2 linked regions of the Hydrogenophaga sp. SL48 genome follow. The protein of the gene in region 2 interacts with the protein of the main gene of each other region in a pairwise test. Links are inferred from orthologs where the notes say so. Each region holds a gene or a part of one and is shown on either strand. Other genes may lie near its edges. The genes, in order: IM738_RS07280 and dnaE.

Region 1 (13,828 bases), 350 kb from region 2 along the record:
CGGAGTACTGGTACATCGTGATCGTGGGGGCGAAAGGGTCAGGTTGTTCAGAAGGCGATCAGCTTGGTGCCGGCGTAGGCCAGCAACAGCGACAGAAGCGAGCGCACCAAGCGTTCGGGCGTGTGGCGCATCAGGCGGGTGCCGAGCCAGATGCCCGGAATGGAGCCGGCCAGCAAATTGACCAGCAGCGGCCAGTCCACCGAGCCCAGGCTGGCGTGACCCAGACCGGCCACCAGGGTCAGCGGCACAGCGTAAGCGATGTCGGCGGCCACGATGCGCGGCAGCGGCAGCAGCGGGAACAGGATCAGCAGCACCGAGACACCGATCGCCCCGGCGCCGACCGAGGTGAGGGTGACCAGGGTGCCGATCACGGCGCCGAACAGCACCGGCAGGCTCCAGTGGCGTGCGCGGGTCGCGTCTTGCAGCCGTCCTTCTGGCAGGGTGCGTGGCAGCTGTTTCCCACGGGCGGCCTTGTAGAGCATGGCGGCAGCGGTCAGGAGCAGGGCGATGCCCAGGGTGTGTGTCATGACCGACTGCACCTGGGGGTTGGCCGGGCCGACTTGGTGCAACACCGCCAGGGTGAGCAGCGCCGCCGGGATGCTGCCGGCGCAAAGCTGGCCCACCACGCGCCAAGGCACCAGGCGCTGGCGCGCCAGGCTGAGCGTGCCACTGGCCTTGGTGAAGGCGGCGAAGAGCAGGTCGGTGCCGACCGCGAGGTAGGGCTTGATGCCGAAGAAGAAGATCAAGATCGGCGTCATCAGCGACCCGCCCCCCACGCCGGTCAGTCCGACGATGAGTCCCACGGCAAAGCCGGCAAAGATGAGGGCGAATTCAGGCATGGGCGCGACTGTAAAGAGGTCCGCTTATATTGCAAACGACATTTTGGTTGTTCATATATGCCTTTGAGCAATAAAAGGATGCGTCGGGTGCACCTCAGCCGGATCGCCCCGACCGGGCAGCGGCCAGTGGCGTGGCGGTAACATGTGTCCATGGCCAAGCAGCGGATTTACGTCAATGTCGTGGGTTTTTCCGACGTGGAACGGCATGCGCTCAACACGGTGTTTCGCCTGTCCGAAGAGCGCGAACTGTCCTATGTGCCCTGGGTCCCGCTCACCGCTCCGGGCGTTGACCCCAACATCAAGCGCGCCGATGTTGCGCTGGTGGATGGCGACAGCGCCGAGGCGGTGCTCGCCCACGCCAAAGAGCTTCCTCCGGGGCAGCGATTGATCTGGGTGGGGGCCGGGGCACCGGTGCATGCGTGGCGGGTGGTGGGCCGGCCGATCCAGTGGGCGGGCCTGCTGGACGATCTCGACGCGGTGTCTGCGGCGAGGCGGGTCGATTCCGGCCATCTGGATCTGGACGTCACGTCGCCAGCTCCACTGGAGATTGCGTCCGGTGAGATCCACCGGCGGGCGCTGCTGGTGGGGGCCCTCCCCGAGGAAGAACCCCTTTTTCGCGCGCGGTTGGCGCTCGTGGGCGTGCTGGACGCCGACCTGGCCCAGAGCACCGAGCTGGCGGCAGAGATGATCGGGAGCCAGCGCTATTGCTGTGGCGTCTTCAATCTGGACGACCACCACATCGATGCCTGGTCGCTGGCCCGGCTGTTCGCGCAGCGCAACCCCCAGGCGCTCAACATGGGCATCAGCGAACACGCGGGGCCGCTGTCGCCCTGGTGGAGCCGGCGTCGGATGAGGCGGGATACCGAGCGCACCGGCATCAACGCCTTGCTGGCCCGACCGCTGCAGGCCGACGAGCTGCAACGGTCGCTGGATCTGCTGCGCTGAGCGTGCTCAGCTGCGCTGTCGCCGGGCGGCCTTCCAGGCGAATCTCGAGGGGTCCAGGGCCTGTTCCAGGCCGTGGTCGGTGGGCGGCAGGGGCGATGCCTCGCCGCTCATGCGGGCGGCCAACAGGCGGGCACACCAATGTGCCAGCGTCAGGCCACGCGATCCCAGGGCGGTCAGCAGGTACAGATTGGGCAGGCGTGGTGTCTCGGCCAGAGGCACCCGCCCCCGGCGAGCGCCAGCGTCGTTCATCAGCGCGTCAAGCGCCGGCAGGTCGGGTGCGGCACCCACCAGCGGCAAACGGTCCAGTGAGGCGCAACGAACCTGCGCCCAGCCCCGCAACGAGCCGTCGGCGACCGATTGCCGCAACACGCCAGCCGCGGCGGCGTGCATCTCTTCCAGACTCTGTGCGTTGCGTTCATGGGCGGTCGCATCGACATCGCTGTTGTCCGCGCCACGTTCGTATGTCGAGCCCATGGCCCAGATGCGCGGTGGCCACGCCGGCTGCAGGCCCGCGTCTTCGTAGGCTGGCACGAACACACCGTTGTTGCGCATGGGGCGGGGTGCCAGCGGGTCGCCATCGAGCGCGGCCAGGCTCATCTGCCCCTTGACCGGGCGCAACGGCAGGGCCGTGGCGGTCAAGCCGTGGCGACCTTCGAGCAGGGTCCGGGTGCCGTGAGCGGCCGCCACCACCACGGTCTGGGCCTGGGCCAGTGGCCCGTCTGTGTCATCCAGCGCCACCCAGGCGCCGTCGGGCGTGCGGGTGAGGCGCGCCACGCGCCGATTCCAGAGGCAGTCCAGTGCACCGAAGCCGCGTGCCTCATCCAGCCAGGCATTCACCAGGGCGGCTGGTCGCACCAGCACCGCGGGCCAGCGACCGGGGTCGTGACCCAGGTTGTCCACCTCACAGGCTTGCCACCCGTGGCCTTGTGGCACCAACCGCTGCAATTCGAGCCGGGCATCCGCCACCCCAAAGGCGCACAGGCGCGACAACGGCGTGGGAACCCGGGTCACATGCGGGCTGAGCATGCCCACGGGCAAGGCAGAGGCCGCCTGGGCCGGGCCAGGCGCGGCGTCCAGCAAGGTCAGCTGCCATCCCCGACGGGCCAGGGCCGCGCACACAGCCGACCCGGCCAGGCCAGCGCCGATCACCAAGGCGTGGCGGGTGGAGGAAGGTTCGGACAACGGGGCTGGAGCATCCGGACCGACAGGACCGGACGATTGGGGCGCGGTCAGGATGCGCTGGGTGGCGGCACGTAACCTGCGGCGGCGTCGGCGCCTTCGCCAAAGAAGTGCTTCTCCATCTGGCGGGCCAGGTACTGGCGCGCACGGGCATCGGCCAGGTTGAGGCGGTTTTCGTTGAGCAGCATGGTCTGGTGCTTGAGCCAAGCCGCCCAGGCTTCCTTGCTCACGTTCTCGAAAATGCGCTTGCCCAGCTCGCCTGGGTAGGGCGGGAAGTCCAGACCTTCAGCTTCCTTGCCGAGCTTGATGCATTGGATGGTGCGTGCCATGGGGTGTCCTTAATATCTCTTTGGATATGAATCAAATAAAAATATATTGGTTCTGGTTTTAACCGGGCGCGGGCATCATGCGGGTTTTCCAGAGCGGCCGGCCGGGTGGAGCCCGGTAGGCATTGGCCCGACTGTATCAACGATTGGGTGTCCCTGGACTCAGCGGGGCGGGACATCGGGGTGCAGTGTGACCCGGATCGGCATGGTCCGGGCTGACATAACGCAAATCTTTGGCAGACGCGGGCTTTTACAATCTGAGGATCTGATGCGGTGCCCTGACCGCCACCGGTGCGCCGGACCTTTCGCCGACCTGCTGCAGCCTGGCTGCGGTTCACAGACCTTTTCAAGACCATGAGTGCTTTCATCGAAGAACGCGTGTTGACCGTGCATCACTGGACCGACCGCCTGTTCAGTTTCACCACCACCCGTGACCAGGCCCTGCGCTTCTCGAACGGGCACTTCACCATGATCGGCCTGCGGGTCAACGACAAACCGCTGCTGCGCGCGTACAGCATTGCCAGCCCCAACTACGCCGATCACCTGGAGTTCCTGAGTATCAAGGTGCAGGACGGTCCGCTGACCAGCCGCCTGCAGCACATTCAGGTGGGTGACAAGGTCATCGTCGGCCGCAAGCCCACCGGAACCCTGCTGATCGACTACCTGCTGCCCGCCAAGCGCCTGTACCTGCTGGCCACCGGCACCGGACTGGCACCTTTCCTGAGCGTGATCCGCGACCCCGAGACCTACGAGAAATTCGAGCAGGTCGTGCTGGTGCATGGCGTGCGAGAGGTCAAGGAGCTGGCGTACCGCGAGATGCTGGAAAGCACGCTCAAGCAGGACGAATTCCTGGGCGAACAGGTGCAGCAGCAATTGTTGTACTACCCGACCGTGACCCGTGAGCCGTTCGTGCACCAGGGCCGCATTCCGGTCATCCTCGAAAATGGCCAGCTGGCCAAGGATCTCGGGATTCCTGAGCTGAACCCTGCGGAGGACCGTGTCATGATCTGCGGCAGCCCCGAAATGCTGCGCGATCTCAAGGCCCTGTGCGAGAAGCGTGGCTTTGCCGAAGGCAACACCACGCGTCCGGGCCAGTTCGTGATCGAGCGCGCTTTCGCCGACAGCTGATTGCTCGTTCCATCAGGAACTCCGAGGCGCTCGACGGGTCCACCGCAGCGCCTCGTTTCATTTTCAGGAGATCGCTTGAGCGCCCTTGCCCCCGTTTTCAACCTGCTGGATCAACACCCCCGTCGTTTGCTCGCCCTGGTGGCTTTGGCCTGTGTCGGCCTGCTGGCCTTTGGCATCCTCTACCTGCAGCAGGTCGTGGGGCTGGAACCTTGCCCGATGTGCATCGTGCAGCGCTACGCGTTGATCCTGGTGGCGGTGGTGGCGGGTGTGGCCGCCGTGCTGCCCGGTCGTTCCGGGCGCCAGGTGAGTGTCGGCCTCATGGGCGCCTTGGCCGTGGGCGGGGCCTTCGTGGCGGCCCGCCAGAGCTTTCTGCAGTGGAACCCGCCGGAGATCATGAGCTGCGGTCGTGACTTCTACGGCATGATCGAATCGTTCCCGCTCAAGCGCGCCATACCGATGATTTTCAAGGGCAGTGGTGACTGCTCGGCGGTGGACTGGACCTTCCTGGGTCTGACGATTGCCAACTGGTCATTTCTCTGCTTCGCTGGCATTGCCGCGCTGGCCTTGTTGCTGTTGCTGCGCAGGCCGGCCGCCTGAACCGATGGTGTTCACAAAGAGAAGCCGCCCGAGGGCGGCTTCTCTTTTGGGGTGTTCTGATTGCTCAGAGAATGGCGCCCCCGGGTCGCTCACCGCGTTCATACACCACGTGGGCCCGGCCCACGATCAGTGAATCGAGAGGGCCGATGTTTTTCGGATCCTTGTTGGTGTACGGCAGTTTCTGCAGCAGGTAACGCATGGCGTTGAGGCGCGCGCGCTTCTTGCAGTCGCTCTTGATCACGGTCCATGGAGCGTCGGCCGTGTCGGTCTCGAAGAACATGGCCTCCTTGGCCTGGGTGTAGTCGGCCCATTTGTCCAGTGAGGCCAGGTCGATGGGGCTGAGCTTCCACTGTTTGAGCGGGTGTGCCTTGCGCTCCTTGAAGCGGCGGCGCTGTTCTTCGCGGCTGACGGAAAACCAGAACTTGATCAGGTGCACGCCGCTGCGCACCAGCTGGCGTTCGAACTGCGGCGCCTGGCGCATGAACTCCTGGTACTCGTCTTCGGAGCAGAAACCCATCACCTTTTCCACGCCGGCGCGGTTGTACCAGCTGCGGTCAAACAGCACGATCTCGCCGGCCGTGGGCAGGTGCTGCACATAGCGCTGGAAATACCACTGCCCACGCTCTACCTCGCTGGGTTTCTCCAGTGCCACCACGCGGGCGCCGCGCGGGTTCAGGTGTTCCATCATGCGTTTGATGGTGCCGCCCTTGCCGGCAGCATCGCGGCCCTCGAACAGGATCACGATCCGCTGTCCGGTTTCCTTGGCCCAGGCCTGCAGCTTGAGCAATTCCACTTGCAGCAGGTATTTCTGCGCTTCATAGACCTTGCGCGACAGCAAGTTCCTGTACGGGTAGGCGCCGCTGCGCCAGTCCTTGTTGAGCTGTTCGTTGGGGTCCACCTCATTGGCCGTGGTGGTCCGCTGAGAGGCCTTCGCCTCACCGCGCAGCAGCTGGCGAATTGCCTTGGCATCGTCGGGGGCCGCGCCTTCAAGGATGGCGCGCAGTGACGATGCTTTGTCGGTCTTGCTGTTCTCAGGGCGAGAGAGGATGTCCCTCACGACCGCGAGCTGCCCTGCCTGCCTGGAGGCCACCACCTGCGCCACGGTGTTTTTGCGGATGGTCCTGGGCTGGCTGCTGCCACTGGTGTCGCCCAGGGTCACGCGACGCGGGGCTTCTGCGGTTTTGCGCGAAACGGCGGCCTTCCGGGCGGCGGGCTTGGCGGCCGGTTTTCCACTGGCGGCCGTGCCGGAGCTGGAGGCATTCGGTGTCGGGGTGCTGCGTTCGGTCATGCTGTTTTCACCTGGGTGTCACTGAATTCAACAGTATGGACAGATGGCACGGTGCTGGCTTGATGTTCGTCAAACGGGGCCGCGCGGTGCGCTTCAACCCAGCTTTTTCACCAGCACCTGGCTCTTGCGGTCCCAGTTGTATTTGCGTTTGCGGGCCTCGGGCAGCCACTCGGGGTTGACCTGCACGAAGCCGCGCTTGAGGAACCAGTGCATGGTGCGGGTGGTGAGCACGAAGATGCTCTGCAGTCCCTGGGCGCGGGCGCGGCTTTCGATGCGCTTGAGCAGCCGCTCGCCATCGCCCTGGCTCTGTGTGTCGGGCGACACGGTGAGCGCGGCCATCTCGCCGGTGCGGGCCTCGGGGTAGGGGTAGAGCGCGGCGCAGCCGAAGATCACGCCGTCGTGTTCGATGATGGTGTAGTTGCCCGCGTCGCGCTCGATCTCGGTGCGGTCGCGCTTGACCAGCGTGCCGTCTTTTTCGAACGGTTCGATCAGCGCCACGATGCCGCTCACGTCGTCCATCGTGGCTTCGCGCACGCTCTCCAGTTTTTCGTCCACCACCATGGTGCCGATGCCGTCGTGGGTGTAGATCTCCAGCAGGAGCGCGCCATCGACCGCGAACGGCAGGATGTGGCTGCGTTCCACGCCGCCCTCGCAGGCACGGATGCAGTGCTGCAGGTAGAAGGCGGTGTCGGTGGGCTGGGTGGGCGCGGGCAGGACCTTGAGCAGCTTCTTGGCATCGGCCAGCGGCAGTTCGGTGTCGATCACGCTGTCGTGGGCCGGGTGCGGCGCGCCCGCGTCGAGCGCGATGCCTGGCACCTCGGTCAGGAACATCAGCTTGTCGGCCTGCAGCGCCACGGCCACCGAGGTGGCCACATCCTCCATGCTGAGATTGAAGGCCTCGCCCGTGGGCGAAAAACCGAAGGGCGAGAGCAGCACCAACGCGCCCATGTCCAGCGTGCGCTGGATGCCTTCGGTGTCGATCTTGCGCACCAGGCCCGAGTGCTGGAAGTCCACGCCGTCCATCAGGCCCACGGGTCGCGCGGTGACGAAGTTGCCTGAGATCACGCGCACCGTGGCACCGGCCATGGGGGTGTTGGGCAGGCCCTGACTGAACGCGGCCTCGATCTCGTAGCGCAGCTGACCGGCGGCCTCCTGCGCGCAGTCCAGCGCCACCGAGTCGGTGATGCGCATGCCGTGGGAGTAGCGCGCTTCATGCCCTTTCAGACGCAACTGCTCGTTCACCTGCGGCCGGAAGCCGTGCACCAGCACCACCTCCACCCCCATGCTCTGGATCAGCGCCAGATCCTGCGCGATGAGAGGCAGCTTGCCCGCTGCGATCGCTTCGCCCGCCACGCCAACGACCACCGTGCTGCCGCGCAGTTTGTGGATGTAAGGCGCGACCGAGCGGAACCAGGGCACGAAGGTGAAGTTGAAGACGTTGGACATGGATCGGGGCAAGGCGGTCTTGTGGCGGGCGGAAGGGGCTGGGGCGCGGATAATCGCCGGTTGCCTGATTTTGACTGAAGTTCCCCCTTGACCTCCGCGCCGCTGCACATCGAATTCCCCGAGTCCCTGCCCGTCTCCGCCCGCCGTGACGAGATCGAGACCGCCATGCGCGAGCACCAGGTGGTCATCGTCTGCGGCGAAACCGGCTCGGGCAAGACCACGCAGCTGCCCAAGATCGCGCTGCAGATGGGGCGCGGCAAGCTCAACGCGAAACCGGGCCAGCGCCCGCAACTGATCGGTCACACGCAGCCACGCCGCATCGCGGCCTCCAGCGTGGCCAAGCGCATTGCCGAGGAGCTGAAGACGCCGCTGGGCGACGTGGTGGGTTTCAAGGTGCGCTTCCAGGACCGGCTCTCCAAGGACGCTTCGGTCAAGCTCATGACCGACGGCATCCTGCTGGCCGAAACGCAGACCGACCCGGACCTGCGCGCCTACGACACCATCATCATCGATGAGGCGCACGAGCGCAGCCTCAACATCGACTTCCTGCTCGGCTACCTGCGCCAGTTGCTGCCGCGCCGCCCCGACCTGAAGGTGGTGGTGACCTCGGCCACCATCGACGCGCAGCGTTTTGCCGATTACTTCGCCTCAAAAAAGGGCCCGGCGCCGGTCATCCAGGTGTCTGGGCGCACCTTCCCGGTGGAGGTGCGATACCGGCCCTTCGAGGAGAGTCGTGAATACGACCTCAACAACGCGATCACCGATGGCGTGGACGAGCTCTGGCGCACACCACAGGGCGGCGACATCCTGATTTTTCTGCCCGGTGAACGCGAGATCCGCGAGGCGGCCGACCACCTGCGCAAGCACCTCAGCCACATCCCCACGCTGCGCAACGCCGAGGTGCTGCCGCTGTTTGCGCGCCTGTCGCAGGCCGAGCAGGACCGCATCTTCCAGGACCACAGCGGGCGGCGCATCGTGCTCTCGACCAACGTGGCCGAGACCTCGCTGACGGTGCCGGGCATCCGCTATGTGATCGACGCCGGCACCGCGCGTGTGAAGCGCTACAGCTTCCGGCAGAAGGTCGAGCAACTGATGGTCGAACCGATCAGCCGGGCGGCGGCCAACCAGCGCGCCGGGCGCTGCGGCCGCGTGGCCGACGGCATCTGCATCCGGCTGTACGACGAGGCCGGATTCAATGGCCGGCCGGCCTTCACCGACCCGGAGATCCTGCGCAGTTCGCTCGCGGGCGTGATCCTGCGCATGAAGGCGCTGCGCCTGGGCGCGGTGGAAGACTTCGCTTTCATCGAAGCGCCGCAGAAGCGCGCCATCGTGGACGGCTACCAGCTGCTCTCCGAACTGGGTGCGGTGGACGAGGCCAACGAGCTCACGCCGATTGGCCAGACGCTCTCGCGCCTGCCGCTGGACCCGAAAGTGGGCCGCATGCTGCTGGAGGCCCAGCAGCGTGGCGCGCTCGACGAGGTGATGGTGATCGCTTCGGCCCTGAGCGTGCAGGACGTGCGCGACCGGCCCATGGACAAACAGACCCAGGCCGACCAGGCGCACGCCAAGTTCGACGACGAGAAGAGCGAGTTCAGCGGCACGCTCAAGCTCTGGAAGTGGCTGGACGACACCAAGGGCGGCCATGGCAAGGACCACAAGCTCAGCCACCGCCAGTACGAAACCCTGCTGCGCGAGAACTTCATCAACGTGCGGCGCGTGCGCGAATGGCGAGACATCCACACCCAGCTGCACACCGTGGTGGCCGAGCACAAGTGGGTGCTCAACACGCAGCCCGCGAGCTACGAACAGCTGCACCTGGCCATGCTCTCGGGTCTGCTCGGCAACATCGGCCAGAAGAACGAAGCCGAAGACTGGTACCTGGGCGCGCGCGGCATCAAGTTCTACCGCCACCCGGGCGCGAACCTGAGCAAGAAGCCCGGGCGCTGGATCGTCTGCGCCGAGCTGGTGGAGACCACGCGCCTGTTTGGCCGGGGCATCGCGAACATTGATCCGACCTGGCTGGAGCAGGTGGGCACGCACCTGCTGAAAAAACAGTTGCTGGACCCGCACTGGGAAAAGAAAGCGGCTCGCGTCTCGGCACTGGAGCGTGCCACGCTCTACGGCCTGGTGGTCTATCACAACCGCCGCACCGACTACGGCCGGGTGGACCCGGCGGGCGCGCGCGAAATCTTCATCCGCGAGGCGCTGGTCGCTGGCGACTGGGAGACCCGCCTGCCGTTCCTCGCTGCGAACCAGAAACTGGTGAAGCAGGTGGCGGAGCTGGAGCACAAGTCGCGCCGGCAAGACGTGCTGGTGGACGACGAGCTGATCTACGCCTTCTACGACCAGCAGCTGCCCGCCGACGTGTGCAGCGGTGCCAGTTTCGAGCGCTGGTTCCAGGGTGCGGTCAAGCTCAATCCCAAGCTCTTGCTGCTGACCAAAGAAGAGCTGATGCGCCACGAGGCGGCCGGCATCACCACGCAGGCGTTCCCCAAGACCTTGCGGCTCGGCGGCGTGGACTGCGCCTGCACCTACCTGCACGAGCCCGGCGACCCGCGCGATGGTTTGAGCGTCACGGTGCCGATCTTCGCGCTCAACCAGGTGAGCGAAGACCGCTGCGACTGGCTGGTGCCCGGCATGCTGAAAGACAAGCTGCTCGCGCTGTTGAAGACGCTGCACCAGCGCCCACGTTCGCGCCTGGTGCCGCTGCCAGCCACGGCCGAACGTTTCGCCGCCGCGCTCACCGAGCCCGCAGTGTTCGGTGCCGGCAACCTGATGGACGCGCTGCTGAAACTGGTGCGCGAGGCGACACAGCTTGACATCGTGCGCAACGACATCAAGGTCGACATGCTCACACCGCACCACTTCATGCACCTGCGCGTGGTGGACGAACACGGCCGCCAGCTGGGCCAGGGGCGCAGCCTCGCGGCGCTCAAAGCAGAGCTGGGGGGGCAGGCGCGCGGTGCTTTCCAGGCGCTGGCTTCGCTCAAGCTGGAAAGCCTGCGCCCGGCTGCGCCCGAGCCCAAAGTCGCGCCAGCACCTGCCAGTTCGGGTGGTGCGCGCCGCGTCACGGCAGAAGCGCAGCCAACACCCGCCGCCAGCGCCACCCAGCGCCACACCAGCTGGGATTTCGGCGAACTGCCCGAACTCATGGAAATCCGCAAGGGCGGGCAGACGCTGATCGGTTTCCCGGCGCTCATGGACCTGGGCGATGCGGTCGGCATCGAGGTGTTCGACGAGCCCGAGGTGGCGATGGCACGCCACCGAGAAGGCCTGCGCCGCCTGTTCGCGCTGCAGATCAAGGACGCACTCAAGTACCTGGAGAAGAACCTGCCCGGCCTGATGACCATGGCCACGGCCTACATGCAGGTGGGCAAGACCGACAGCGGCTCGGGCGGCGGCACGCTGGAAGAGCTGCGCAACCAGATCATCGAACTCGCGCTGGACCGCGCCTTCCTGGCCGACCCGCTGCCCACCGACGAAGCCGCGTTCAAGAAGCGGGTGGACGAGGGCCGCGGCCGGCTCACGTTGATCTCATCCGAGATCGCGCGCAACGCGGGCCTGATCCTCAGCGAATACGCGGCCGCCGCGCGCAAGCTGAAAGACAGCCGCCCTCCCGCGGATGTGGCCATCGACGTGGGCCAGCAGCTGCAGCGCCTGGTGCCCAAGCGCTTCCTGCTGACCACGTCCTACGCGCAGCTGCAGCACTTTCCGCGTTACCTGAAAGCGGTGCAGCTGCGTCTGGACAAACTGCGCGCCGACCCGGCGCGCGACGCCGCCAAGCTGGCCGAACTGCGCCCGCAAGACCAGCGCTTCTGGCGCATGGTGGCGGAACGCAAGGGCGTGCAGGACGCGCGCCTGCAGGAGGTGCGCTGGCTGCTCGAAGAGCTGCGAGTGAGCTTCTTCGCGCAGGAATTACGCACGCCGCAGCCGGTGAGCGTGAAGCGGCTGGAGAAGGCCTGGTCTCAGCTCAACGGCTGAGCGCATTCCGCCCCGGTTCGCCGCGCATGCGGCCACCCTGGATCAGCACGCCGGCGCCGGGTGAGCGCTCGGTCTGTCCGATGACCTACAGCCGCGCCAGACGCTGCAGGGCGCTGTGCAGCGTGTCGTCTTTCTTGGCAAAGCAGAAGCGGATCACCTTCTGGTCGAAGCCGTCGCCATAAAAGGCCGACAGCGGGATGGCGGCCACGCCGATCTCGCGCGTGAGCCACTGGCAGAAGTCGGCCTCGGGCAGGTCGCGTTCGGGCACCGCCAGATCGCCGATACCGACGCACTGGAAGTAGGTGCCCTGGCCCGGCAGCAGCGTGAAACGCGTGCCGGCCAAGCCCTCGCGGAACAGGTCGCGCTTGCGTTGGTAGAACGCGCTCAGTTGCAGATAGGGCGCCGGGTCGGCCATGTGGGCGGCCAGCGCGTGCTGCATCGGCGTGTTCACGGTGAACACGTTGAACTGGTGCACCTTGCGGAACTCGGCCGTGAGCGGCGCGGGCGCGACCACGGTGCCCACCTTCCAACCCGTCACGTGGTAGGTCTTGCCGAAGCTGCTGATGATGAAGGCACGCGCCGCCAGGCCGGGAAAACGCGCCGCGCTCTGGTGTGCCTGGCCATCGAACACCATGTGTTCGTACACCTCGTCGCTGATGAGCAGCACGTCGGTGGGCGCCAGCAGCTCCTGCAGCGTGAGCATGTCTGCCTCGGTCCAGACCTGGCCGCTGGGGTTGTGCGGGCTGTTGATGATGAGGGCGCGGGTGCGCGGCGTGATCGCCGCGCGGATCAGGTCGAAGTCAGGCCGGAAGGTGCCGGGCGTGAGCGGCACGCGCACCGCCACGCCGCCGGCCAGCTCGATGTTGGGCACGTAGCTGTCGTAGCAGGGTTCGAGCACGATGACCTCGTCGTCCGGGTGCACCACGGCCAGGATGGCGGTGAGGATGGCCTGCGTGGCGCCCGCTGTGACGGTGATCTCGGTGTGGGCGTCGCAGTGCAGGCCATAGAGCGCCTGCATCTTCGCGGACATGGCCTGGCGCAGCGCGGGAACGCCGGGCATGGGCGGGTACTGGTTGTGGCCTGCCTGCATGGCGTGGGTCACCGCGTCCACCAGCGCCGGGTCGCAGTTGAAATCAGGGAACCCCTGCCCCAGATTGACCGCGCCCACCTCGGCCGCCAGGGTGGACATGACGGTGAAGATGGTCGTGCCCACGTTGGGCAGGCGGGAGGTGAGGGCTGGGGTGTTGGGTGAGAGAGCTGCCATGTCAATGTCCGGCGATCAAGGTAACCCCAGCCAGAACACCGAGGAACCGGCTCAGCCGGGCCGCAGGTGTTGCCCCCTGGGGGGTGACGGCCGTCAGGCCGGCGCGGGGGGTGTCAAAGTTCATAGTCATCCGGCGTGCCGCTCATGGCTTTCATGATCAGTTCGCGCGAAAGCCGGTCGCTCAGCAGCTCGGCGAACCGCAGCACGAACTGGCGCAAGTAGCTGCCGCGCTTGAAGGCGACACGGGCGAGGTTGTGGCCGAACAGCTGCGCCCCGGGGCGGGCCACCAGATCGGGCGTCGCGTTGTCGCCCTGCATGGCCATTTCGGCCACGATGCCCACGCCCATGCCCAGCTTCACATAGGTCTTGATCACGTCGGAGTCGATGGCCTCGAGCACGATGTTGGGGCGCAGGTGGCGCAAGGCGAAAGCCTGGTCGATGCGGGTGCGGCCCGTGAAACTGGGGTGGTAGGTGATCAGCGGCACTTGGGCCAGGTCTTCCAGCGTGATGCGATCGCGGTTCACCAGGGGGTGATCGTGCGGGAACACCAGCACGTGCTGCCACTCGTAGCAGGGCAGGGTGACCAGGTCGGGGTAGTTGGTCAGCGACTCGGTCGCCATGCCGATCTCGGCCACCTCTTCCATCAGCATCTTCGCCACCTGGTCGGGCGAGCCCTGGTGCAGGCTGATCGCTACCTTGGGGTAGGCCTGCCGCAGCTTCGCCACCGGTCCTGGAAGCACATAACGGGCCTGGGTGTGCGTGGTGGCAATCGACAGCGTTCCGCTGTCCTGGGCGGCGTACTGCTCGCCGATGCGCTTGAGGTTGTTCACCTCAC
Region 2 (15,017 bases):
CGCAAGCCGGCCTCGCGACCTGCCTGAGGCGGGTCCAGACCGATGCGGATTTCACAACGCGCCCAACGCGTCGAACCCTTCTATGTGATGGAGCTGGCCAAGGCCGCCGCCGAGATGGCCCGCGAGGCGCGGCCCGGGCAACGGCCCATGATCTACCTGAACATCGGCGAGCCCGACTTCACCGCGCCCCCCCTGGTGCAGGCCGCCGCCGAGCGCGCCATCCACGACGGGCGCAGCCAGTACACCCCCGCCACCGGCCTGCCCGCCCTGCGTGAAGCGATCAGCGGCTGGTACGCCAGCCGCTTCGGGCTGGACATTCACCCCGGCCGCATCGTGGTCACGGCCGGCGCCTCGGCAGCGCTGCAGCTGGCCTGCCTGGCGCTGATCGAAGCGGGCGACGAGGTGCTGATGCCCGACCCTTGCTACCCCTGCAACCGCCAGTTCGTGCAGGCCGCCGAGGGCACGCCGGTGCTGATCCCTTCGGGGCCGGAAGACCGCTTCCAGCTGAGCGCCGAGCACGTGGCAGCGGCCTGGCGGCCGGCCACGCGCGGTGTGCTGCTCGCCTCGCCGTCCAACCCCACCGGCACCTCCATCGCCCGCGACGAGCTCGAACGCATCGCGCGCTTCGTGCGCGACCAAGGCGGGGTCACGCTGGTCGATGAAATCTACCTCGGTCTGTCCTACGAAGAAGCCTATGGCCACAGCGCGCTCGGCCTGCCCGACGGGCTGGGCGATCAGGTCATCAGCATCAACAGCTTCTCCAAGTACTTCAACATGACCGGCTGGCGCCTGGGGTGGCTGGTGCTGCCACCCGCGCTGGTGCCTGCCGTGGAGCGCCTCGCGCAAAACCTGTTCATCTGCGCCAGCACCATCGCACAGCACGCGGCGCTGGCCTGCTTCGCGCCCGAGAGCCTGGCGGAATACGAACGGCGACGCGCCGAGTTCAAAGCGCGCCGGGACCATTTCATCCCCGCGCTCAACCGGCTCGGCCTCACGGTGCCGGTGATGCCCGACGGCGCGTTTTACGCCTGGGCCGACGTGCGCGGCCTGTGCGAACGCTGGAGCATCCCGCCGCAGGGCAGCCGGCCCGACGAAGGCGGCAGCTGGGCGCTGGCCTTCGAGCTGATGCGCCGCTGCCAGCTGGCCACCACACCCGGCCGCGACTTCGGCCTCGCCGACCCCGGCCGCTATTTGCGCTTTTCCACCGCCAACGCCCTGCCCCAGCTGCAGGAGGCCGTGGCCCGTCTGGAGGCTGCGCTGTGAGCGAGCCATTGCTCGCAGCTCCGGCCCAGCCGCCGGGCCGCCCCAAGGCAGGGCCAGCCCCCTCGGGGGGCAGCGACCCCAGCGCAGCGGGGAGCGTGGGGGCGATCTTCAGCTGGCCGGTGCGCATCTACTGGGAAGACACCGATGCCGGCGGCATCGTGTTCTACGCCAACTACCTCAAGTTCTTCGAGCGCGCCCGCACCGAGTGGCTGCGCCACCTGGGCGTGGAGCAGCACGCACTGCGCGAGCAGGTCGGCGGCATGTTCGTCGTGACCAGCACCCAGCTGCGCTACCACCGCCCTGCCCGGCTCGACGATTTGCTTCTGGTTACCGCGCGCGTGACCGAATCGGGCAAAGCCTCGCTCACAATCGAACAAAGCGCCGTCCTGCAACAGGACGGCGCGGCCCCCACGGTGCTCTGCGAAGGCAGCATCCGCATCGGCTGGGTGGACGCCGCCACCCTACGACCCCAGCGCATTCCCGCCAGCGTCATCCAAGCGCTGTCCGCCGGGAACCATTGACCCCTGAACCAGTCCCAACCGCAACGCCAACATGCCCCAAGAACTTTCCATTGTCCAGTTGCTGCTCAACGCCAGTTGGGTGGTTCAAGCCGTGGTCGTCCTGCTCGGCCTGGTGTCCATCATCAGCTGGGCCGCCATCATCCGCAAAGTGTTCGCCCTCAAACGCGTGAACTCGCACAACGAGGACTTCGAGCGCGAGTTCTGGTCGGGCGCCAACCTCAACGACCTCTACGCGGCCGCCGCCCAGAGCGCGCGCCACGGCGGCCCGATGGAACGCATCTTCGCCAGCGGCATGCGCGAATACCAGAAGCTGCGCGAGCGCCGCATCACCGACAACGGTTCGCTGCTCGACGGCGCCCGCCGCGCCATGCGCGCGAGTTTCCAGCGCGAACTGGACGCCCTGGAAACCAACCTCTCCTTCCTCGGCACGGTCGGCTCGGTGGCGCCGTATGTGGGTCTGTTCGGCACGGTCTGGGGCATCATGCACGCCTTCACCGGCCTGGCCGCGCTGGCCCAGGTGACGCTGGCCACCGTCGCACCCGGCATCGCCGAGGCGCTGGTGGCCACCGCCATCGGCCTCTTCGCCGCCATCCCGGCGGTGGTCGCCTACAACCGTTTTGCCACCGACATCGACCGCGTGGCCAACCGCATGGAGACCTTCATGGAAGAGTTCTCCAACATCCTGCAGCGCAACCTGGGCCAGCAGGCGCCCCACGCCACCGCATCGGGACACTGACACCATGGCCGCCACCTCACGCGGGCGCGTGCGCCGCACCAAGAACGAGATCAACATGGTCCCGTTCATCGACGTCATGCTGGTGCTGCTGATCATCTTCATGGTGACCGCACCGCTGATTTCACCGAGCCAGATCAGCCTGCCCAGCGTGGGCCAGGCCGACGTCCAGCCCAAGAGCTTCGTGCAGGTGGTGATCGACAAGGACGAGTCGATCCAGGTGCGGCTGGGTTCGTCGAGCAAAAGCAGCCCCAGCATCAAGATGGCGCAACTCGCCAGCGAGGTGAGCCGCCTGCAAGGCTCGGCCGCTGGCGACGCCGAGCCCGCCAAGGTGCCGGTGGTGATCAGCGCCGACAAGGGCATCAAGTACGAGACCGTGGTCAAGACCATGGACACGCTCAAGCGCGCGGGCGTCGAGCGCGTGGGTCTGGCCGTGCAGTCCAGCCGCTGAACCATGCAGGTCACCACCGACGCCCTCGACCTCAAACCGCCGCGCTCCGGCCGCTGGACCGTGCCCGTGGGGTTGGCGCTGGTCGCGCACGCCTTGCTGATGGCCGCGCTCACCTGGGGCGTGCACTGGAAGAAGGACGAAGAGCCGGTCAGCTTCGAGGCCGAGCTCTGGTCGGCCGTGCCGCGCGAGGCCGCGCCGCGCGCCGTGCAACCCCCGCCGCCGCCGCCGCCGCCGCCCGAGCCAGAGGCCAAACCCGAGCCGAAACCAGCGCCCAGGCCCGAACCCAAGCCCGCGCCGCCCCCTCCCGAACCGGTGGTGAAGCAGGCCGACATCGCGACCGCGCAGAAGAAAAAGCAGGAAGAGAAGAAGCGCGAGCTCGAAGAGAAAAGGGCCGAAGAGCTGAAGAAGAAGGCCGAAGAAAAGAGGCAGGAGGCGCTGGAGCGCAAGCAGGAAGAGAAGAAGCTCGCCGACGCGAAAAAGAAGGAAGACGCCAAGAAGCAGGCCGAAAAGAAGCTGCAGGAGCAAAAACTCCAGGCAGAGCGGGAGCGCAAAGCGGAAGCCGCCGCCAAGGCCGATCGCGAAGACCAGATGCGCCGCATCATGGGTCAGGCCGGCGCCAGCGGCGGCCCCGAGGCGCGCGGCTCTGCCCAGCAGTCCAGCGGACCGTCGTCAGGTTACGGCTCCAAGGTCGCTGCCCGCATCCGCCCCAACATCCGCTACACCGAAGACTTCCCGCGTTCACTCAGGACGGAGATCGAAGTGCGGGCACTGTCCGACGGCACCATCACCAGCCGACGCGTGGTCGACAGCAGCGGCAACGCCGCCTGGGACGATGCGGCCCTCAAGGCCATCGACCGCACCGGATCGCTGCCTCGCGACGTGGATGGCCGGGTCCCCTCACCCATCATCGTGGTGGTCCGGCCCACGGACTGAGGCCCGCGGTTCAGGCCGGTCTCGTCACCACGTCCGATTTCTGCACCACCCCCTGCAACACCCTATCCAGTTCGGCCGCGTCCACCGGCTTGTGCAGCACCGCGGTGAACAGCGTCTTGAGATGCTCTGGGCTCACTTCATCGACATGACCGCTCATCAGCACCACCGGGGGCGGTGAGGGCGTGGCATGGATGCGCAGGGCCAGCCCCACGCCGTCGAGCCTGGGCATGGACTGGTCGGTGAGCACCACGTCCCACCGTTTGCCGGTCTGCGAGAACTGCGCCCACGCCTCTTCACCGTCGCGCGAGCGGGTCACGTGCCAGCCCTTGCGCTCCAGCAGCGCGCTCCAGGCGTGGCGCACCGACTGGTCGTCGTCCACAAACAGCAGCTGTCGCCCCTTCGCGGGCTCACCGGGCGAGGTCACGGGTGCGATCGCCTCGTCGCGCCGGCTGGCGGGCAGGTACAGGTAGAAGCAGGTCCCGTCGGCGCCGCTGACCAGACCGATGGCGCCCTGATGGCGCGCCATGATGCCCTGCGCCACCGAAAGGCCCAGGCCGGTGCCGCGTCCCTTGGGCTTGGTGGTGAAAAACGGTTCGAACACACGGTCCAGGTGCTCGGCCGCAATGCCCGGCCCGTGATCGCGCACGCTGAGCACGATGTAGCGCCCCGGCTCCAGCGCAGAGACGCCCGGCGGCGGGGGCAGATCCGGGTCGGTCGGAAGCACCAGCGCGTTCAGCGCGAGCTCGATGCGCCCGTTTCCCTTCATGGCGTCCGCCGCGTTGATCAGCAGGTTCACCAGCACCTGCTGCAGTTGCGTCGGGTCGGCATCGACCTCGTCGTCGTCCAGCGCACAGTCCACCGTCAGTTCACAATCGCGCGTCAGCCCCGACGCCACCATCTGGCGGGTGTCCTCGATCAGGCTGGACCAACGCAGCCGCCGCAGCTTGGGCGCCGACTGCCGGCCAAACGCCAGCAGCTGGCGCATCAGGCCGTCGGCGTAACGCGCGGCCTTGAGCGCCTGCTGCAACGCCTCCTGGCTGGGGTGGTCCGGGCCCACGTCTTCGGCCGCGAGCCGCACCCAGCCCGTGATCGCGGCCAGCGAGTTGTTGAAATCGTGCGCAATGCCGCCGGTCAACCGGCCCAGTGCCTCGGTCTTCTGGCTCTGCATCAGCTGGATCTGCAGCGCCTCCTGGCGCTCATGGGCGTCTTGCTGGTGTTGTGCGTCGCTGCGCACACGCGCCAGCAGCTCGTTCACCCCCTCGCCCAGGCGACTGAGTTCGTCCTGACCTTCCACCGCGACCTGACCGGCGGCCGTCGGCCCTCGCTCGGTGATCCCCTGCACCTCGCCCAGAAGGCGCTGCAAACGCCGCAGGATCAAGTGGTCCAGCAGCACCACCAGCAACACGCTGGCCAGCAAGCCACCCGCCACGGCCAGGACCATGCCATTCCACGCCAGGGCGCTGCCCACCCGCTCCAGGTCGCGGTCCAGGCGCAGCACGAGCTCGACGACCGCACGGCCTTCCGCGTCCTGCACCACGGCATGCAGCTCGTCGCGGCTGTCCTCGGCAGGCACCAGGTGGGCGTCCGTGGTTCCGTGGTGATTGGGCGCATCAAAAGACAGGGTCACAGGCACCATCAGCACCTCACTGAAGCGTTGGCGCTCGACATCGTCGAAATGGCGCACCATCAGGATGGCCCCGTGTGGCGAATCCCCGGGCTTGTCGGGGTCTCGGATCGGGGCAGCGGCCAGCATCTCCAGCTGGCCTGCCTCGGCCTGGTAGGTTTGCAGCGTGGTCTGGCCACTCGCATCGGCCACCATCGGCGCGATCGACTCGAAGTACCGCGAGGCCCGCTCGGCCGGCACGGTCCCCAGTTCGCCGTCGGCGTTCAGCGTGATGCTGGCCTTCAACGCCCCCCGCTTGTCGAACACCATCAGTTCCGAAATGCGCAGGTAACCCATGTTGGACTCGTCGAAGTTCTCGTCCATGAAGGCCGGGGCCTGACCCTGAACGAAACGCACCGCTTCCACCCACTGGGCGTAGTCCTTGACGGTCGAGGACAGGCCGATCAACTGCTGGTGGAGCAGGCGGCGCGCACGCTCGCCCTCTCGCGAGGCCCGCTCGGTTTCCAGCTGACTGAATGAGTCGGCGACGATGTGGCGCGCACCGAACATCGCGCCCAGGGACGCGAAGCCGACGATGGCGAGCACGAGCGCCCAAGCCTTGTGTTGGAGTTTCATGGATGTCAGTTTCATCGGCATCCTGGCACCCGCCTTGAACGAGGACCTCGCTCTTTGCGTGACAGGGTTGGCGCATCCCGCCTATTTGGAGCGGCCAACCACCTCATGCGCGCTCAGTCGAACACGATCTCGGCCCGGCGGTCGTGCGCTTGCGCCATCCAGCTCGCCAGGGCAGCGTCGGTGGGGAAAAACAGCGCCCGGTCGTCCAGTTGCAGCTCGCACTGCGCGCTGGGCCGCAGCAGCGACAGCCGCACCGGCAACCCGCGCGCCACCTCGCCCAGCTCGGTGACCTCGCGCCTGGGCGGGAAGGCCTTGACCAGCTCGGCCACGGCGGGCGGGTGCCCGTTGACCGCCACCCGCAGGTACTTGCCAAAGCGACAGCGCGCCGAGGCCAGGTCCCAGATGTGCTGGATCTTCAGGCGCAGGCCGCCCGAGAACCGGTCGGGCTGGGCCACCGCCTGCACCACGATGAGCTCATCGTCCTTCAGCAGGTTGCGGTGCAGGTTGATCAGGTTCTCGTCGGCGCTGACCTCCAGCACCGCCGTGCGGTCGTCGATCTTGAACAGCGCGAGCTTGCCGCGCTGGCCGTTGATGATGCGGAAGTCGGTCACGATGCCGGCGAGGATCACCGGGTCGCGGCTCTCCTTCACATCGCTCAGCGCGGTGCGCGCGAAGCGCCGCACCTCGCGCTGCACCTCGTCGAACAGGTGGCCCGAGAAATAAAACCCGATGGCCGTTTTCTCCAGCGTCAGGCGTTCCTTCACACCCCAGGGCGTGGTGGGCACCAGATCGGGTTCCTGCGTGCTGGAGCCGTGATCGTCACCGCCGAGCATGTCGAACAGACCGCCCTGGTTGGCGTTGGCCTGGGTGGCCGCGGCGTATTCAAACGCCACGTCCACCGAGGCCAGCAGCTCGGCGCGGTTGAGGTGCAGGGCGTCGAAAGCGCCGGCCTTGATCAGCGCCTCCACGGTGCGCTTGTTCATGCGCTGGCGGTCCACGCGCAGGCAGAAATTGAACAGGCTGGTGAACGGGCCTGACTCGCCGCCGTTCGGGCCTTCGCCCCGCCCTTCGCGTGCCGCGACGATGGCCTCGATGGCCTGCTGGCCCGTGCCCTTGACGGCGCCCAAGCCGTAGCGGATGAGCTTGTCGGTCACCGGCTCGAAGCGGTAGCGGCCGCGGTTGACGTCCGGCGGCTCGAACGCGAGCCCCATCTTCTGCGCGTCTTCCCACAACACCTTGAGCTTGTCGGTGTCGTCCATTTCCACCGTCATGTTGGCGCAGAAGAACTCGGCGGTGTAGTGCACCTTGAGCCAGCCGGTGTGGTAGGCCAGCAGCGAATAGGCGGCGGCGTGCGACTTGTTGAAGCCGTAGCCCGCGAACTTCTCCATCAGGTCAAAGACCTCGTCGGCCTTTTCTTCGCTGATGTCGTTCTTGGCCGCGCCGGCGCGGAAGATCGCGCGGTGCTCGGCCATCTCCTCGGCCTTCTTCTTGCCCATGGCCCGGCGCAGCATGTCGGCGCCACCGAGCGAATACCCGCCCAGGATCTGCGCGGTCTGCATCACCTGCTCCTGGTAGACCATGATGCCGTAGGTCTCGGAGAGCATCTCGGCCACCAGCGGGTGCGGGTACTCGATGGGTTCACGCCCGTGCTTGCGCGCCACGAAGCTGGGGATCAGGTCCATCGGGCCGGGTCGGTAGAGGGCGTTGAGCGCGATCAGGTCTTCCAGCCGCGAGGGCTTGGCGTCGCGCAGCATGCCCTGCATGCCGCGGCTTTCAAACTGGAACACGGCCTCGGTCTGCCCCTTGGAGAACAGCGCGTAGACGCGCTGGTCGTCCAGCGGGATATCTTCGAAGCGGAAGTTCTCCTGGCCCTTGTGGCGCTGCATGATGAACTCGCGCGCGATCTCCAGGATGGTCAGCGTGGCCAGGCCCAGAAAGTCGAACTTCACCAGGCCGATGGCCTCCACGTCGTCCTTGTCGAACTGGCTCACGGCCGAATCGCTGCCGGGCTGCATGTAGAGCGGGCAGAAGTCGGTGAGCTTGCCCGGTGCGATCAGCACGCCCCCGGCGTGCATGCCGATGTTGCGGGTCATGCCTTCGAGCTTCTGCGCCAGCTCGATCAGGGTCTTGACGTCTTCTTCCTTCTGGATGCGCTCGGCCAGCACCGGCTCCATCTCGATGGCGTAGTTGTTCTTGTCGCCGTCCACCTTCGGAACCGGCGGGTACTGCAGCGTGACCGACATGCCCGGCTTGTTGGGAATCAGCTTGGAGATGCCGTCGCAGAAGCCGTAGGAAAAATCGAGCACGCGACCCACGTCGCGGATCGCCGCGCGCGCGGCCATGGTGCCGAAGGTGGCGATCTGGCTCACGGCGTCCTTGCCGTAGAGGTCCTTCACATAGTCGATCACGCGGTCGCGGTTGGACTGGCAGAAGTCGATGTCGAAGTCGGGCATCGAGACGCGTTCCGGGTTCAGGAAGCGCTCGAACAGCAGGTTGTACTGCAGCGGGTCGAGGTCGGTGATCAACAGCGCGTAAGCCACCAGCGAGCCGGCTCCGGAGCCCCGGCCCGGACCCACCGGGCAGCCGTTTTCTTTCGCCCACTTGATGAAGTCCGACACGATCAGGAAGTAGCCCGGGAAGCCCATCTTCAGGATGGTGTTGAGCTCGAACTCCAGGCGCTCCACGTAACGCGCGCGCACCGCTTCGCGCTTGGCCTCGTCGGGGAAGAGGTGCTTCAGGCGACCCTCCAGCCCTTCGTGCGACACGTGTCGGAAGTATTCGTCCACCGACATCACCACGCCGTTGACCGGCGGGATCGGGAAGTTGGGCAGCTGCGGCTTGCCCAGCACCAGCGTGATGCTGCAGCGCTTGGCGATCTCCAGCGTGTTGGCCACGGCGCTCGGGATGTCGGCGAACAGCGCTTCCATCTGCGCGGCGCTCTTGAAATACTGCTCGCGCGTGAAGCGGCGCACGCGCCGGTTGTTGCCCAGGATCTCGCCGTCGGAGATGCAGACCCGGGCCTCGTGCGCCTCGTAGTCGTCGGTTTCCAGGAACTGCACCGGGTGGGTGGCCACCACCGGCAGGTGCAGGCGCGCGGCCAGCTGCACCGCCGCGACCACGTGGCGCTCGTCGTCGGGACGGCCCGCGCGCTGCAGCTCGATGTAGAAGCGGTGGGTGAACAGGCTGGCCAGTTGCAGGGCGATGTCGGCGGCGCGCTCGGTGTCGCCCTGGATCAGCGCCTGGCCGACCGGCCCGGCCTGTGCGCCCGAGATCATCAGCAGGCCGGCGTTCAGCTCCTCCAGCCACTCGCGCTGCACCAGCGCGCCGCTGCGCCCGTCGCTGCGCGTCCAGGCGCGGGCCAGCAGCTCGCTCAGGTTGAGGTAACCCTGCTTGTCCTGCACCAGCAGGATCACGCGCGGCGCGGCCGGCTGGTGGCTGCCGGGCATCGCGCCCGGGGTCTGGTCGGCAAAGCCCTGCAGCATCACCTCGGCACCCAGCAGCGGCTTCACGCCCGCGCCGCGCGCGGCCTTGTAGAACTTGACCGCACCGAACAGGTTGTTCAGGTCGGTGATGGCCAGCGCGGGCTGGCCGTCGGCGGCCGCCGCGGCCACCACATCGTCGATGCGGTTGGTGCCGTCGACGACGGAAAACTCGGTGTGCAGGCGAAGGTGGATGAACATCGGTGAATCGGGTGTCGGGGTGGGTCTGCGGGCGGGAGGGGGCGTGCGCCGTCAGCGCGCCTTGTCCGAGCGTTCGGCTTTCCAGGCGCGCACGGCATCGGCCATGGTGGCCGGCTTCTCTTCGGGCAGCACACGGCGGCGCCAGAGGAACTCGCCGACGAACATCAGCGCGATCAGCGGTCCGCCGAGCAGGTTGGCAAACGTGGACCAGACCACGGTGGGCGCCAGCAGGAACAGCAACGTGGACACCAGCGCCATGCCGGCAAAAAAGACGCACCAGGCCAGGGTGACCTTGCGGGTATAGACGGCCTGCGCGGGCGAGAGCACGCCGCCGTGCACGCTGCGGGCCATGCGCGTCACCAGCGACTCCTCCGGGCCCGCCAGGCTGCGTCCGAAAAACACCGAGAGCAGCAGGTAGACACCCAGGTGCTCCAGGTAAAAGAGCAGCGCCACCTGCCCCGTCAGAAATGGCCAGAACCAGACCAGCCCGCCCAGCACCGCCGCGCCCAGCAGGGCGCCGAGCCAGCGCGCGGGCATGCGCCACAAGACCACCGCGAGAGCGGTGCTCATGGGTGTCAGCGCCAGGAGCGCGCCCCAACCCGACGACGCCTGGTGGGCGCTGGTGAAATGGGCGGCCAGCGCCCAGGCCACGGCCAGCAGGGCCAGCCCGCCCCCGCGAACCCAGGGCCACACCCTGGAGGCCGAGCCGGCGGGCACCGGAGGCACGGACGCGCTGGACGCTGGGGCCACTTCAGACGGCAGAACTTCGGCGGCGGGCAATTGGGGGGGCATGGGGCGCGGGGTCGAAGAAAGGGAGGGGGCACTCCCCAGTGGGGTGGGCGCGCGGTGCGGAGGCCGTGCCGGCGGTTCAGCGAGCGCTGCGGCAGACCCGGAGGGATGCGCCTGATTTTAACGAGTCCCTTGCCCGACAAAGCCTTTGTGTTCTCCCTAGAATCCGGCTGCGCCATCTTGCCGACCTTCGCCGACCAAGCCCGCCGTGACATACCGACCGTGCCCCGTTCGTGTCAGCGCCTACACCGCCACCTCCGCCCTGGGATCTGGCAACCAACACCACCTCGATGCCGTTGCCCACGGCCGCTGCGGCCTGTCCCCGCTGGGTCCCCACGACTTTGGCGTGGTGCCCATGGCCCAGGCCCTGAACACTTGGGTCGGGCGGGTGGCGGGGCTTGACGAGCCGCTGCCCGATCCGTGGCAGCACTGGGACTGCCGCAACAACCGCCTGGCCTGGCGAGGCCTGCAGGCCGACGGATTCATGAACGCCGTGAAGCGCGCCGCAGACCAGCACGGCGCCCACCGGGTGGCGGTGGTGATGGGCTCGTCCACCGCGAGCATCGGGGCCACGGAGGACGCCTACCAGGTGCTGGCACAGTGCGGCGAATTCCCTCCTCAACCCGACAACCCCGCGTTGCACACCTTGCATTCGCTCACCGGTTTCGTCCAGGAGGCGCTGGGTCTGCGCGGCCCGGCGCAGACCATCTCCACCGCCTGCTCGTCCAGCGCCAAGGCGTTTGCCTGCGCCGAGCGGCTGATGCGCCTGGGCCTGGTCGACGCCGCCGTGGTGGGCGGGGTGGACAGCCTGTGCGGCAGCGTGGTGTTCGGTTTCCACGCGCTGCAACTGGTGTCGTCCGACCCCTGCCAGCCGTTTGACACCCGCCGCCGGGGCATCAACGTCGGTGAGGCCGCCGCCTTCGCCCTGCTCGAACGGGCGCCCGGCGGGCTGCAGCTGCTCGGGTGCGGGGAATCCAGCGATGCCCACCACCTCTCCGCCCCCGACCCCCACGGCGCGGGCGCGGAGGCCGCGCTCGATCAGGCATTGGCCCGGGCGGGTCTGCCTGCCAGCGAGGTGGGCTACATCCACCTGCACGGCACCGCCACGCCGAAGAACGACGACGTCGAGGCCGGCCTGATCACCCGTCGCTTCGCGCCCGGCACCCCGGCCAGCTCCACCAAGGGCATGACGGGCCACACCCTGGGTGCGGCGGGCGCGCTCGGCGCGGTGTTCACCCTGCTGGCGCTCGAGCACGGCATCCTGCCCGGCACGGTGAACACCACCTCGGTGGAACCGGGCATGCGGGACCACCTGCGGATCGGCCCGGTTCGCGCCCGGGTGCGACACGCGGTGAGCCACGCCTTTGCCTTCGGCGGCAGCAACTGCGTGCTGGTGCTGGGCCACCCCACGAACCCTGCGGCGGCCGGCGCATGAGCGGCTTCACCGCCCATGTGGAAGGCATCGCCCTCTGGGCACCCACCTTGCCGGGCTGGGCGCTGGCGCGAGCGGCGTTGCGCGGTGAAGCCGGACCGGCACAGCCACCGCGCTCCGTGTGCCCACCGCCGGCCACGCTGTCGGCGGCCGAGCGGCGCCGGGCCCCGCACACGGTGGCGCTGGCGCTGACCGCGAGCGACGAAGCGGTTCGGGACGCGGGCCGTGACCCCGGCGAGCTGCTGGCGGTGTTCTGCTCGGCGCACGGTGACCTGCCCATCATCGACCACCTGTGCAGCACGCTGGTGCACACGCCCCTGCTGGTCTCACCGACCCGGTTCCTGCACTCCATCCACAATGCCCCTGTGGGGCTCTGGAGCATGCTCAGCCACAACGTCCGCGCCAACACCGCCGTCAACGGCGCGGGCCACAGCTTCGCGAACGGGCTGCTGGAGGCCCTGGTGCTCTGCGAGTCCGAGCGCCGCCCGGTGCTGCTCACGGGCTACGACACCGGGGCGGTGGACGCCCTGAAGCACACCACGCGCAGCGAGGGGGCGCTGGCGGTGGCGCTGGTGCTGAGCCCGCGAAGCGGTCGCCGCACGCAGGCCACCTGGCGCTGGCGGCTGGCCTCCGGCCGTGTCAAGGCGCCCGTCCTGCACAGCGACGCGGCGCGTGCCCTGGCGGGCAACGGCATGTCCCCCGCGTTGCCACTGTTCGAATCGCTGGCACGGGACGACGGCGCGCCGCTGGTACTGGCCCTTTCCGCCCACCAATCCCTGCACATCGAATGGACAGCCCGGGATGGCGACGCCCCCAGGCGCCTGTCGCCCGTTACCGCTGGCGACACCCCCTGACAGGCCGCCCGGTCACCGTTTGAGGCGATACTTCCCCCCATGGTCAACACCCCCTCCCTTCACGATGTCGTCATCCTCGGCGGCGGTCTTGCCGGTCTCACGCTGGCCCTGCAGCTGAAACGGCGCGATCCCGACCTCGATGTCCTGGTGCTGGAGCGGCGAGCACAGCCGGCCCCCGAAGCCGCGCACAAGGTGGGCGAGTCGTCCGTGGAAATCGGCGCGCACTACTTCGACAAGGTGCTCGGGCTGGGGGACCACCTCAAGAACCAGCAACTGCGCAAGTTCGGCTTCCGCTTTTTCTTTTCCGAAGGCCGCCGCGACATCGATCAGGTGACCGAGATCGGCGCCAGCCGATACCTGGCGGTGCCCAGCTTCCAGATCGATCGCGGCATCTTCGAGAACTTCCTGTCGGCCGAGGTGCAAAACCGTGGCATCCGGCTCGTCGAAGGCGGCATGGTGCGGCAGATCGAACTGGCCGACAGCGGGTCCGCCGCCGATGCGAAGCACCAGGTGGTGTACGAACACGAAGGCGTTTCCCACACCGTGGGCGCGAAATGGGTGGTGGACGCCTGTGGCCGCGCCGGCCTGCTCAAGCGCAAGCTCAACCTGGCCGAACCCAACGGTCACGCGGCCCACGCGGTGTGGTTTCGCATCAAGGACCGCATCCACCTCGACCAATGGAGCGACAACACCGAGTGGCAGGAGCGCTGCGACCCGCAGGCGCGCTGGCTCTCCACCAACCACCTCGTGGGTGCGGGCTACTGGGTCTGGCTGATTCCCCTGGCCTCGGGCTCGCATTCGGTGGGCATCGTGGCCGACCCGGCGATCCACCCGCTCGCCACCATGGACAGCTTCGACAAGGCCATGACCTGGCTGGAGAAGTACCAGCCGCTGCTGTTCGACGAACTCGACCCCAAACGCGAGCTGCTGCAGGACTTCGCCTTCTTCAAGCGCTTTTCCTACGGCTGCAAGCAGGTGTTCTCCGCCGACCGCTGGGCACTCACGGGTGAGGCCGGCCTGTTCCTCGATCCGTTTTATTCACCGGGCAGCGACTTCATCGCGATCAGCAACACCTACATCACGGAGCTGGTCGCGATGGACCGCCGGGGTGAGCGCCTGGGCGCGCGTGCCCAGATCTTCGACCAGCTGTTCCACTCGTTCTACGAGAGCACCATGGCGCTGTACCAGGACCAGTACCCGCTGTTCGGCGACCCCGAGGTGCTCCCGGTCAAGGTGATCTGGGACTACACCTACTACTGGGGCGTGCTGGCCCAGTTCTTCTTCCAGAACCGCCTGACCGACCTTTCGGTGCTCGCGTCCTTGCGCACCGAGCTGGCCGAGTGCCAGCGGCTCAACGTGGCGGTGCAGAACTTCCTGCGCCAGTGGTCCACGCGGAGCCAGAAGCGCAACCCGGCGGTGATGCTGGATCAGGCGTCGATTCCCTGGTTCGCCGAACTCAACCGCAGCCTGAACGACAACCTGGACACCGACGGCTTCGTGGCCCGCATCCGGGGGTCGCACACGCAGCTGCAACAGCTCGCCACCGAGATCCTGCAGCGGGCCCTGAGCGATCACCCGGCACTGGACACCCGCGAACTGGTGGCGTCGCTGCCGGCCCATGCGGCCGACGCCGAGCCCGCAGACAGCGCCAGCATGCTGCCCGAAGCGGTCTGCTGAACGGCTCCAGGGCGGCTCGCAGCGCCCTGAAACGGGGGGTGGAGGCCGGGCCTGCCGGATGCTGACAGGAGCACCGGAGCGACTATCATCCGAGCCTGATCGCCCCGTAGCAACGCCGACCGCCCGGTCGGCCTTTCAGAATCTCATCCCATGAATCCAAAGGCCCAAGGGGAACCAGGCCAGCGCTGTGACGTGCTCGTGATCGGCGGCGGCCCCGCCGGTTCGACCGTGGCCAGCCTGCTGGCCGACAAGGGGCACCACGTGGTGGTGCTCGAAAAAGCCCACCACCCCCGTTTCCACATCGGCGAATCGCTGCTGCCGGCCAACCTGCCCCTGTTCGAGAAGATGGGCATCGCCGAGCAGGTCAAGGCCATTGGCATGCACAAGCCCGGTGCCGAGTTCGTGTCGCCCGATCACGACTGGACACAGACGTTTCATTTTGCAG

What was found.
Region 1: the proteins of dnaE (region 2) and IM738_RS07280 interact in binary tests that used the Escherichia coli proteins (3 or more experiments, as listed by UniProt). The link is inferred for Hydrogenophaga sp. SL48 from one-to-one orthologs.

What each region holds. Positions count from the first base shown.
Region 1 is NZ_CP063400.1:1,516,610-1,530,437, forward strand. Bases 10,905-13,828 are described here. They hold IM738_RS07280 (pyridoxal phosphate-dependent aminotransferase), read right to left. Parts: upstream 12,994-13,828; coding sequence 11,815-12,993; downstream 10,905-11,814. Other genes in these bases: hrpA (ATP-dependent RNA helicase HrpA), read left to right, coding at 10,905-11,729; IM738_RS07285 (CysB family HTH-type transcriptional regulator), read right to left, coding at 13,107-13,828. In the rest of the region: IM738_RS07230 (nitrite/sulfite reductase), read right to left, coding at 1-16; IM738_RS07235 (sulfite exporter TauE/SafE family protein), read right to left, coding at 48-839; IM738_RS07240 (hypothetical protein), read left to right, coding at 990-1,784; IM738_RS07245 (FAD-dependent oxidoreductase), read right to left, coding at 1,791-2,966; IM738_RS07250 (oxidative damage protection protein), read right to left, coding at 3,014-3,292; IM738_RS07255 (ferredoxin--NADP reductase), read left to right, coding at 3,644-4,417; IM738_RS07260 (disulfide bond formation protein B), read left to right, coding at 4,493-5,014; ppk2 (polyphosphate kinase 2), read right to left, coding at 5,079-6,302; argA (amino-acid N-acetyltransferase), read right to left, coding at 6,396-7,748; more of hrpA, read left to right, coding at 7,836-10,904. UniProt on the Escherichia coli protein: Shows aminotransferase activity with methionine and histidine as substrates, and to a lesser extent also with phenylalanine.
Region 2 is NZ_CP063400.1:1,168,663-1,183,679, reverse strand. Bases 6,054-10,166 are described here. They hold dnaE (DNA polymerase III subunit alpha), read right to left. Parts: upstream 9,821-10,166; coding sequence 6,254-9,820; downstream 6,054-6,253. Other genes in these bases: IM738_RS05660 (hypothetical protein), read right to left, coding at 9,872-10,166; IM738_RS05670 (ATP-binding protein), read right to left, coding at 6,054-6,140. Also shown: transcription antitermination factor NusB, read left to right, coding at 1-27; IM738_RS05695 (pyridoxal phosphate-dependent aminotransferase), read left to right, coding at 43-1,263; ybgC (tol-pal system-associated acyl-CoA thioesterase), read left to right, coding at 1,368-1,784; protein TolQ, read left to right, coding at 1,816-2,520; IM738_RS05680 (biopolymer transporter ExbD), read left to right, coding at 2,525-2,968; cell envelope integrity protein TolA, read left to right, coding at 2,972-3,901; more of IM738_RS05670, read right to left, coding at 3,912-6,053; more of IM738_RS05660, read right to left, coding at 10,167-10,612; IM738_RS05655 (beta-ketoacyl-ACP synthase), read left to right, coding at 10,818-12,044; IM738_RS05650 (beta-ketoacyl synthase chain length factor), read left to right, coding at 12,041-12,895; IM738_RS05645 (NAD(P)/FAD-dependent oxidoreductase), read left to right, coding at 12,935-14,572; IM738_RS05640 (NAD(P)/FAD-dependent oxidoreductase), read left to right, coding at 14,723-15,017. UniProt on the Escherichia coli protein: DNA polymerase III is a complex, multichain enzyme responsible for most of the replicative synthesis in bacteria. This DNA polymerase also exhibits 3' to 5' exonuclease activity. The alpha chain is the DNA polymerase catalytic subunit.